Regions from separate parts of the Wukongibacter baidiensis genome, predicted to be linked through region 1. Evidence: a T-box and tRNA genes for the amino acid it is inferred to sense, from the RefSeq annotation. Region 1 holds a T-box; the other regions hold tRNA genes.
The links. A T-box is a leader RNA that pairs with one kind of tRNA and senses whether it is charged. The one in region 1 lies ahead of thrS (threonine--tRNA ligase), so its partner is inferred to be a tRNA-Thr.
Positions count from the first base shown of each region.

Region 2: it has a tRNA-Thr gene. The T-box ahead of thrS (threonine--tRNA ligase) is inferred to sense a tRNA for this amino acid. The anticodon was not compared.
Region 3: it has a tRNA-Thr gene. The T-box ahead of thrS (threonine--tRNA ligase) is inferred to sense a tRNA for this amino acid. The anticodon was not compared.

Region 1 covers NZ_CP138202.1:5,635,667-5,638,853, reverse strand. The annotation lists gene thrS (threonine--tRNA ligase) at 52-1,971, opposite strand; T-box leader at 2,042-2,254, opposite strand; gene R9X47_RS25495 (DUF445 domain-containing protein) at 2,349-2,951, opposite strand; gene ytxC (putative sporulation protein YtxC) at 3,183-3,187, opposite strand, start outside.
Region 2 covers NZ_CP138202.1:2,834,941-2,838,127, forward strand. The annotation lists rRNA gene R9X47_RS12785 (16S ribosomal RNA) at 1-581, opposite strand, end outside; tRNA gene R9X47_RS12790 (tRNA-Phe) at 806-881, opposite strand; tRNA gene R9X47_RS12795 (tRNA-Ile) at 909-985, opposite strand; tRNA gene R9X47_RS12800 (tRNA-Pro) at 993-1,069, opposite strand; tRNA gene R9X47_RS12805 (tRNA-Ile) at 1,094-1,170, opposite strand; tRNA gene R9X47_RS12810 (tRNA-Ser) at 1,177-1,265, opposite strand; tRNA gene R9X47_RS12815 (tRNA-Lys) at 1,323-1,398, opposite strand; tRNA gene R9X47_RS12820 (tRNA-Arg) at 1,404-1,480, opposite strand; tRNA gene R9X47_RS12825 (tRNA-Gly) at 1,489-1,562, opposite strand; tRNA gene R9X47_RS12830 (tRNA-Gly) at 1,576-1,650, opposite strand; tRNA gene R9X47_RS12835 (tRNA-Leu) at 1,655-1,738, opposite strand; tRNA gene R9X47_RS12840 (tRNA-Tyr) at 1,760-1,844, opposite strand; tRNA gene R9X47_RS12845 (tRNA-Thr) at 1,855-1,930, opposite strand; tRNA gene R9X47_RS12850 (tRNA-Asp) at 1,936-2,012, opposite strand; tRNA gene R9X47_RS12855 (tRNA-Val) at 2,061-2,136, opposite strand; tRNA gene R9X47_RS12860 (tRNA-Glu) at 2,168-2,242, opposite strand; tRNA gene R9X47_RS12865 (tRNA-Met) at 2,247-2,322, opposite strand; tRNA gene R9X47_RS12870 (tRNA-Leu) at 2,347-2,435, opposite strand; tRNA gene R9X47_RS12875 (tRNA-Asn) at 2,442-2,516, opposite strand; gene R9X47_RS12880 (methyl-accepting chemotaxis protein) at 3,012-3,187, opposite strand, start outside.
Region 3 covers NZ_CP138202.1:3,730,748-3,733,934, reverse strand. The annotation lists rRNA gene R9X47_RS16920 (16S ribosomal RNA) at 1-613, opposite strand, end outside; tRNA gene R9X47_RS16915 (tRNA-Phe) at 830-905, opposite strand; tRNA gene R9X47_RS16910 (tRNA-Asp) at 910-986, opposite strand; tRNA gene R9X47_RS16905 (tRNA-Val) at 1,028-1,103, opposite strand; tRNA gene R9X47_RS16900 (tRNA-Pro) at 1,110-1,186, opposite strand; tRNA gene R9X47_RS16895 (tRNA-Trp) at 1,195-1,270, opposite strand; tRNA gene R9X47_RS16890 (tRNA-Ile) at 1,297-1,373, opposite strand; tRNA gene R9X47_RS16885 (tRNA-Ser) at 1,380-1,472, opposite strand; tRNA gene R9X47_RS16880 (tRNA-Ser) at 1,479-1,567, opposite strand; tRNA gene R9X47_RS16875 (tRNA-Lys) at 1,575-1,650, opposite strand; tRNA gene R9X47_RS16870 (tRNA-Gln) at 1,656-1,731, opposite strand; tRNA gene R9X47_RS16865 (tRNA-Leu) at 1,744-1,827, opposite strand; tRNA gene R9X47_RS16860 (tRNA-Tyr) at 1,834-1,918, opposite strand; tRNA gene R9X47_RS16855 (tRNA-Thr) at 1,929-2,004, opposite strand; tRNA gene R9X47_RS16850 (tRNA-Asp) at 2,009-2,085, opposite strand; tRNA gene R9X47_RS16845 (tRNA-Val) at 2,127-2,202, opposite strand; tRNA gene R9X47_RS16840 (tRNA-Glu) at 2,235-2,309, opposite strand; rRNA gene rrf (5S ribosomal RNA) at 2,516-2,632, opposite strand; rRNA gene R9X47_RS16830 (23S ribosomal RNA) at 2,727-3,187, opposite strand, start outside.

The DNA.
Region 1 (3,187 bases):
AAAGTAAAACTATGATATAGGAATTTAAGTAAATACTTTAATTTATAACCCCTATATTGTTAACTCTCTATTTTTTATTTCGCTTACTACCTGCTCTATGAAGTCATCTAGTTTTTGGCTTCCAAGCTCTCCTTTGTCCCTTGAACGTACAGATATTTCTTTATTCTCTAATTCCTTATCTCCAACAATAAGCATATAAGGAACTTTTTGAAGCTGAGCTTCACGGATCTTATATCCAATTTTCTCATTTCTGCTATCAACTTCTACTTTTATATCTTTATCCTTCATTTCCTTAGCAAGACCCTCTGCATATTCTACATGTCTATCAGTTATTGGAAGTATTCTAACTTGCTGTGGTGCCAACCAAGTAGGGAATTTACCAGCAAAATGCTCAATCAATATACCAATAAATCTTTCTATACTTCCAAAGGCAACTCTGTGTATTACAATAGGTCTATGCTTTTCTCCATCGGTACCTATATATGTCAGATCAAATCTTTGAGGTAGTTGGAAGTCGAGTTGGATTGTTCCACACTGCCAAGTTCTACCAATGCAATCTTCTAACTGGAAGTCTATCTTAGGTCCATAGAAAGCACCATCACCTTCATTTAGCTTATATGGCAGATTTAATTCCTCTAGTGCTTCCTTAAGTGCATTTTCAGCCATTTCCCATTCTTCATCACTACCCATTGAATCTTCAGGTCTTGTTGATAATTCAACATGATATTTAAATCCAAACTTAGTATATACTTCATCTATTAAGTTAGCAACGCCTTTTATTTCATCCTTAATTTGCTCAGGAAGCATAAAGATGTGGGCATCATCTTGAGTAAATGCTCTAACTCTCATAAGTCCATGAAGAGCTCCAGATAATTCATGTCTATGAACTCTACCAACTTCACCAAATCTCATTGGGAAGTCTTTATATGAGCGCATATCAGTTTTGTAAACTAACATTCCTCCTGGACAGTTCATAGGCTTAATAGCAAAATCCTCTTCATCTATCTTTAAAGTATACATATTTTCTTTATAGTGATCCCAATGTCCTGAAGTTTCCCATAATCTTCTGTTTAATATAATTGGAGTTTCTACTTCAACATATCCAGCTTTTCTGTGAACATCTCTCCAGTAATTCATTAGAGTATTTTTTAATTCCATCCCCTTTGGTAGGAAGAACGGGAATCCTGGGCCTTCTTCTAGGATAGTGAATAGTTTTAGTTCTTTTCCAAGTTTTCTGTGATCTCTTTTCTTAGCTTCCTCTAATCTATGAAGATACTCTTCCAATAATTTCTTCTTTGGAAAAGATGTTCCATAGATTCTTTGAAGCATTTTTTTATTTTCATCGCCTCTCCAGTAAGCTCCTGCTATACTTAAAAGTTTTAGTGCCTTTACCTGCTTTGTTGATGAAATATGAGGTCCAGCACATAAGTCTACAAAATCTCCCTGCTCATAAAACGAGATAACAGCATCTTCTGGTAAGTCTCTTATAAGCTCGACCTTATAAGGTTCTTCTTTCTCTTCCATATACTTTATAGCTTCATCTCTCGGAAGTTCAAATCTCTTAGGTTTTAAGTCATCTTTAACAATTTTGTTCATTTCTTTTTCAATTTTTTCTAGATCTTCTGGGGTAAATTTATGCTCAGAATCAAAGTCGTAATAGTATCCGTTTTCAATAGCCGGTCCTATTGCTAGCTTTGTTCCTGGAAATAATTTTTGAACTGCTTGAGCTAATATGTGAGAGCTTGTATGTCTAAATACTTCCTTACCGTCTTCATCTTCAAACCTAATGATGTTAACTTCACAGTCTTCACCTACTCTGTAAGTCAAATCTACTACTTCCCCATTTACTTCACCGGCAACAGCTTCCTTTGCAAGTCTGCCGCTAATCGACTTAGCTATCTCTAGTATAGTACTATCCTTATCTACTTCTCTAATAGAACCATCTTTTAATGTAATTTTTACTTGTTCCATACTATAAACCTCCCTATAACCTAATTTTTCATAAGAATTCAAAAACAAAAAAACCCTCATCTCTACTTTACGTAGGGACGAGAGGTTAACCCGCGGTTCCACCCTAATTGGAAATATCCACTCAATCGGCATTAACGTTGCCATCCGGTAATTTTTTCACTGTACGCTACTAAATTACTACTCGAGGGTAGTTTTCCTATAGCCATATCAGAAATGCTCCCAGCCGTGGCATTTCCTCTCTGAAGACTGAACCTATAGTACTCTTCCCTGTCATTATACAATCTGTATAGGTTTTAATATTATTATATTTTAAAAAAATCATTTGTCAATAAGTTTTTGCATTTTATCTATATTCTATACATCTATTCACATTAAATTTAAAATAACTGGATTACTACACCTTGGACAAATCCAATAACAAAACCTATAAAGCCACCTAAAAGTTCAATATGTTTAAGTTCTTTTTTGGCAATATTTAAAATGATTTCTTCAAGTTTTTCAAGCTCAAACATATTAATCTTCTCTTCAATAATTTCAGCTATACTAACCTGACTAGTTGCCTTATGAATAAGTTTTTCACTCAACTCATTTATTGCATTTTCCCCTTCACTTTCAATTATTTCGTCTACATAGACCATAATCATTCCCTTAATAGTTCCAGGAATAAGGGACGGCATTTTTTCTTCAGCAATTTTTCTAACTTTTTCCTTTATTTCAGAAATCATTTCAGCTTTATTTTCTTCTTCTATAAGCTTGTCTATTATTTCCTCAATAGAAACAAGTTCCGTTTCAACAGTGTGCCCAATACTTTGGGCTATCTCTTTTTTCCTTTTAGGTATCAAACCCTGTATATGTAAATCTACAAAAGGGATCTTAACCGGGTTTAGAGGCCTAAAAATTAATTTAATTGCAAATACATTTGTCATCCATCCTATAAAAGCTCCTATTATAGATAGAAGCGCCACTTTTGTCCAGAACATTTCTTCACCTCTTATGTTATAACTTCTAGGAACAAAGTAAAGTATAACATATCCCTAAAATGCTTTCAATAGCTTTAATTTGTCAGCATAATAATAGGCTGCCCCAAATCTGAAAACTGAGATTGCTGTAGGAGAATAACCGGAAGACATACTAAAGTAGTTCACCTTCTCCATTTTAGCAACAGCAAGTAAATTCAGATACTGGGTCAGCCTTAACCGCTTCTCATGTTTCTACT
Region 2 (3,187 bases), 2.8 Mb from region 1:
TTGGCCGCCTACGCACCCTTTACGCCCAGTGATTCCGGATAACGCTTGCCCCCTACGTATTACCGCGGCTGCTGGCACGTAGTTAGCCGGGGCTTCCTCCTAAGGTACCGTCATTATTCTTCCCTTAGGACAGAGTTTTACGACCCGAAAGCCTTCTTCACTCACGCGGCGTTGCTGCATCAGGCTTTCGCCCATTGTGCAATATTCCCCACTGCTGCCTCCCGTAGGAGTCTGGACCGTGTCTCAGTTCCAGTGTGGCCGATCACCCTCTCAGGTCGGCTACTGATCGTCGCCTTGGTAGGCCTTTACCCCACCAACTAGCTAATCAGACGCGGGTCCATCTTGTACCACCTGAGTTTTGACTAATGCGCCATGCGACGCTATAGTTTTATGAGGTATTAATCACCGTTTCCAGTGGCTATCCCTCTGTACAAGGCAGGTTACCCACGCGTTACTCACCCGTCCGCCGCTTTCCAGTTAATCCTTCATCCGAAGAATCAGTCATAACCTTCTCGCTCGACTTGCATGTGTTAAGCACGCCGCCAGCGTTCATCCTGAGCCAGGATCAAACTCTTAAAAAAAATCTGGCGTTTATTACTTCTTTAGCTTGAATTATATCAAACTAAGGTTTAATTCCTTACACTGTTTAGTTTTCAATGTCCAAAGTTTTTTCTGTCGTTTTAGCGACAAGAACCATTATAGCAAATCTTTTTTATCTTGTCAACACTTTTTTCGACATTTTTTTCGCCGCTGTTTCCAGCGACTCCATTACCATCTTATAAATGAAACTTAAATAGTAATTTCATGGTGCCCAGAGGCGGAATCGAACCACCGACACGGGGATTTTCAGTCCCCTGCTCTACCGACTGAGCTATCTGGGCATGTTAGTTTTTTTTAAGATATTACCTTGGTGGGCTTAAGTGGACTTGAACCACCGACCTCACGCTTATCAGGCGTGCGCTCTAACCAGCTGAGCTATAAGCCCATAATAATGGTCGGGGTGGCAGGATTTGAACCCGCGACCCTCTGGTCCCAAACCAGATGCGCTACCAAACTGCGCTACACCCCGAATTAAGATATAGATTGTATTGTATGGTGGGCCTTCAGGGATTCGAACCCCGGACCTGCCGGTTATGAGCCGGACGCTCTGACCAACTGAGCTAAAGGCCCTTATTTTGGCGGAGAAGGTGGGATTCGAACCCACGGCCCCTTGCGGAGTCACTGGTTTTCAAGACCAGCTCCTTAAACCACTCGGACACCTCTCCGTAATCAATCATCAAAATAGTACTTACCTTTTATTTATCTTAACAGATAATTAAAACTGGTGACCCATCCGCGACTCGAACGCGGGACACCCTGATTAAAAGTCAGGTGCTCTACCGACTGAGCTAATGGGTCATATATGGCGTGCCCACAGGGATTCGAACCCCGGACACACGGCTTAGAAGGCCGTTGCTCTATCCAGCTGAGCTATGGGCACACATACATTGGAGCGGGTGAAGGGGATCGAACCCTCGCAACCGGCTTGGAAGGCCGGGGCTCTACCACTGAGCTACACCCGCATAGATATTAAATTGGAGCGGTAGAAGGGATTTGAACCCTCGACCCTCGCCTTGGCAAGGCGATGCTCTACCACTGAGCCACTACCGCATATTGGTGCGGGTAGAGGGACTTGAACCCCCACGTACAAGACACTAGATCCTAAGTCTAGCGCGTCTGCCAATTCCGCCATACCCGCATATTAAAGTTTTTTTCAAAATGGTGGAGGGAACTGGATTCGAACCAGTGTAGACTCAGTCAACGGATTTACAGTCCGCCCCCTTTAGCCACTCGGGCATCCCTCCATATTTGTGATGGAGCTGGTGATGGGACTCGAACCCGCAACCTGCTGATTACAAGTCAGCTGCTCTGCCAATTGAGCTACACCAGCATAAATGGCGATCCAGAAGGGACTCGAACCCTCGACCTCTAGCGTGACAGGCTAGCGTTCTAGCCAACTGAACTACTGGACCATAAAGTTGTGTTTCAAAACGCCGTAAGCGTGTTTTGCAAATTATTAATGGTGGGCGCAACAGGACTTGAACCTGTGACCCCCTGCTTGTAAGGCAGGTGCTCTCCCAGCTGAGCTATGCGCCCAAATCAGCTTCTAATAACTAGAAGCTAAAATTGGTGACCCCTAGGGGACTCGAACCCCTGTTACCGCCGTGAAAGGGCGGTGTCTTAACCGCTTGACCAAGGGGCCAAAATGGTTGCGGGGACAGGACTTGAACCTGCGACCTCCGGGTTATGAGCCCGACGAGCTACCAACTGCTCCACCCCGCGTCGATAATTATATATATTTTTTTATGGTGCCGGGGACCGGAATCGAACCGGTACGGTCTTTAAGGACCGCAGGATTTTAAGTCCTGTGCGTCTGCCAGTTCCGCCACCCCGGCACTTATTGGCTCCAGAGGTGAGATTCGAACTCACAGCCTACCGGTTAACAGCCGGTTGCTCCACCATTGAGCTACTCTGGAATGTTTCGCTGTTTTTTTCAGCGACAAGATATATATTATCATATTTGCTTCATCATGTCAACTGTTTTTTTGAAATAAATTCTTTTTCCTATTTATTTCAAACCCGTAACGGCTGACTACTTGTATTATTTTACTACCTGTTTTTCTATTTGTCAAGACGGAAAAATAATGTAATTAAAAAAAATTTAGTCTAAAAGTATAGATATAGATATATAGTTGAAGAATTTAATCTCCTAGGGTATTTAAATATAAAAAGAGGATGACTTCTCATCCTCTTTTTAATAACTATCTGAATTAGTCTTATGTCATATATGTATATAGTCTATATATTAAATCCACCGTTCTATAACCATCAATATTATTAAGCAAACTATACATATCCCGATCCATAGTATTGAATTTTTCAACCTAAGCCCTCCTCATATATATTTATATGCGGGGTTAATATGGTGATATGCATAGAACAAAGATAATAATTGGAGTGTATGTAGTAATTTATATAATTTTGAATCTATCTGTTTGTTCCTTTAACAAGGTTGCCATATTGTTTAATTCTTCTATACTTGCTCCAACTTCTTCTAGGGAACCTACTTGCTCCTGAAGAACAGCATTAATTTGCTGTGCTCCACTAACATTGCTAGATGTATTTTTAGAAATATCATTCATTGTAC
Region 3 (3,187 bases), 1.9 Mb from region 1:
GGTTGAGCCGTAGCCTTTCACCTCTGGCTTATTTGGCCGCCTACGCACCCTTTACGCCCAGTGATTCCGGATAACGCTTGCCCCCTACGTATTACCGCGGCTGCTGGCACGTAGTTAGCCGGGGCTTCCTCCTAAGGTACCGTCATTATTCTTCCCTTAGGACAGAGTTTTACGACCCGAAAGCCTTCTTCACTCACGCGGCGTTGCTGCATCAGGCTTTCGCCCATTGTGCAATATTCCCCACTGCTGCCTCCCGTAGGAGTCTGGACCGTGTCTCAGTTCCAGTGTGGCCGATCACCCTCTCAGGTCGGCTACTGATCGTCGCCTTGGTAGGCCTTTACCCCACCAACTAGCTAATCAGACGCGGGTCCATCTTGTACCACCTGAGTTTTGACTAATGCGCCATGCGACGCTATAGTTTTATGAGGTATTAATCACCGTTTCCAGTGGCTATCCCTCTGTACAAGGCAGGTTACCCACGCGTTACTCACCCGTCCGCCGCTTTCCAGTTAATCCTTCATCCGAAGAATCAGTCATAACCTTCTCGCTCGACTTGCATGTGTTAAGCACGCCGCCAGCGTTCATCCTGAGCCAGGATCAAACTCTTAAAAAAAATCTGGCGTTTATTACTTCTTTAGCTTGAATTATATCAAACTAAGGTTTAATTCCTTACACTGTTTAGTTTTCAATGTCCAAAGTTTTCTCTGTCGTTTTAGCGACAAGAATTATTATATCAAATCTTTTTCATCTTGTCAACACTTTTTTCGACATTTTTTTCGCCGCTGTTTTTCAGCAACTTTTATCATTACCTAATGAATTAGATAATAAATGGTGCCCAGAGGCGGAATCGAACCACCGACACGGGGATTTTCAGTCCCCTGCTCTACCGACTGAGCTATCTGGGCATAATGGCGATCCAGAAGGGACTCGAACCCTCGACCTCTAGCGTGACAGGCTAGCGTTCTAGCCAACTGAACTACTGGACCATATTTTAAATGATAGTTTATTTGCACATAAGCAAATAACTTGGTGGGCGCAACAGGACTTGAACCTGTGACCCCCTGCTTGTAAGGCAGGTGCTCTCCCAGCTGAGCTATGCGCCCAAATAATGGTCGGGGTGGCAGGATTTGAACCCGCGACCCTCTGGTCCCAAACCAGATGCGCTACCAAACTGCGCTACACCCCGATTATATATGGCAGGGGTAGCAGGACTTGAACCCACGACATACGGTTTTGGAGACCGTCGTTCTACCAACTGAACTATACCCCTAAAATATAAATGTGATTTTATTAACTTGGTGGGCCTTCAGGGATTCGAACCCCGGACCTGCCGGTTATGAGCCGGACGCTCTGACCAACTGAGCTAAAGGCCCAAGTTATGGCGGAGAAAGCGGGATTCGAACCCGCGCGCCGGTAAACCCGACCTAACGGTTTAGCAAACCGTCCTCTTCAGCCTACTTGAGTACTTCTCCATAATTTGGCGGAGGAGGTGGGATTCGAACCCACGGCCCCTTGCGGAGTCACTGGTTTTCAAGACCAGCTCCTTAAGCCACTCGGACACCCCTCCAGATTGTTGGTGACCCATCCGCGACTCGAACGCGGGACACCCTGATTAAAAGTCAGGTGCTCTACCGACTGAGCTAATGGGTCATATATGGCTGGGGATACAGGACTCGAACCTGTGAATGACGGAGTCAAAGTCCGTTGCCTTACCGACTTGGCTAATCCCCATTGTTTTATTAATGGTGCGGGTAGAGGGACTTGAACCCCCACGTACAAGACACTAGATCCTAAGTCTAGCGCGTCTGCCAATTCCGCCATACCCGCATAGTATGGTGGAGGGAACTGGATTCGAACCAGTGTAGACTCAGTCAACGGATTTACAGTCCGCCCCCTTTAGCCACTCGGGCATCCCTCCATATTTATCGTGGAGCTGGTGATGGGACTCGAACCCGCAACCTGCTGATTACAAGTCAGCTGCTCTGCCAATTGAGCTACACCAGCATAATGGCGATCCAGAAGGGACTCGAACCCTCGACCTCTAGCGTGACAGGCTAGCGTTCTAGCCAACTGAACTACTGGACCGTATTTTAAATGATAGCTTATTTGCAACTAGACAAATAACTTGGTGGGCGCAACAGGACTTGAACCTGTGACCCCCTGCTTGTAAGGCAGGTGCTCTCCCAGCTGAGCTATGCGCCCAAGTCAGCTTCTAATAACTAGAAGCTAAATATTGGTGACCCCTAGGGGACTCGAACCCCTGTTACCGCCGTGAAAGGGCGGTGTCTTAACCGCTTGACCAAGGGGCCAAATTATTGGCCTTGAATGTCGCTCTACTAATTTTTTATTTTTTTCAGCGACAAATAATATGTTACCATGTTTCCGCTATTTTGTCAAATGGTATTTTTTGTATATTGTCTTAATTCTAAAAAATGTTTTAGCTTATATATACAAATATACCCTTCACTAGATAAGTAAAAGAGTCAGAAATAGTTTATCTTCTGGCTCTTTCACAAACCGGCAACGACTTACTCTCCCAGGCGGCTGCCCACCAAGTACCATCAGCGCTGAAGAGCTTAACTTCTGTGTTCGATATGGGAACAGGTGTATCCTCTTCGCTATTGCCACCGGATTTTTCGCTTTTAAGCGAATAAATATCATTAATTTAATTTTAAGTTAGAGGTAATAAATTGTATTTATTCTCTCAAAACTGAACAATGGAAAGTATGGTCAAGTCCTCGACCTATTAGTACCTATCAGCTAAAGACATTACTGCCCTTACACCTTAGGCCTATCAACCAGATAGTCTTTCTGGGGTCTTAATCCATAAATGGATGGGAAATCTTATCTTAAGGTGGGCTTCGCGCTTAGATGCCTTCAGCGCTTATCCCTTCCGTACATAGCTACTCAGCGGTGCTCCTGGCGGAACAACTGATGCACCAGAGGTACGTCCATCCCGGTCCTCTCGTACTAAGGACAGCTCCTCTCAAATTTCCTGCGCCCACAGCGGATAGGGACCGAACTGTCTCACGACGTTCTGAACCCAGCTCGCGTGCCTCTTTAATGGGCGAACAGCCCAACCCTTGGGACCTACTACAGCCCCAGGATGAGACGAGCCGACATCGAGGTGCCAAACCTCCCCGTCGATGTGGACTCTTGGGGGAGATAAGCCTGTTATCCCCGGGGT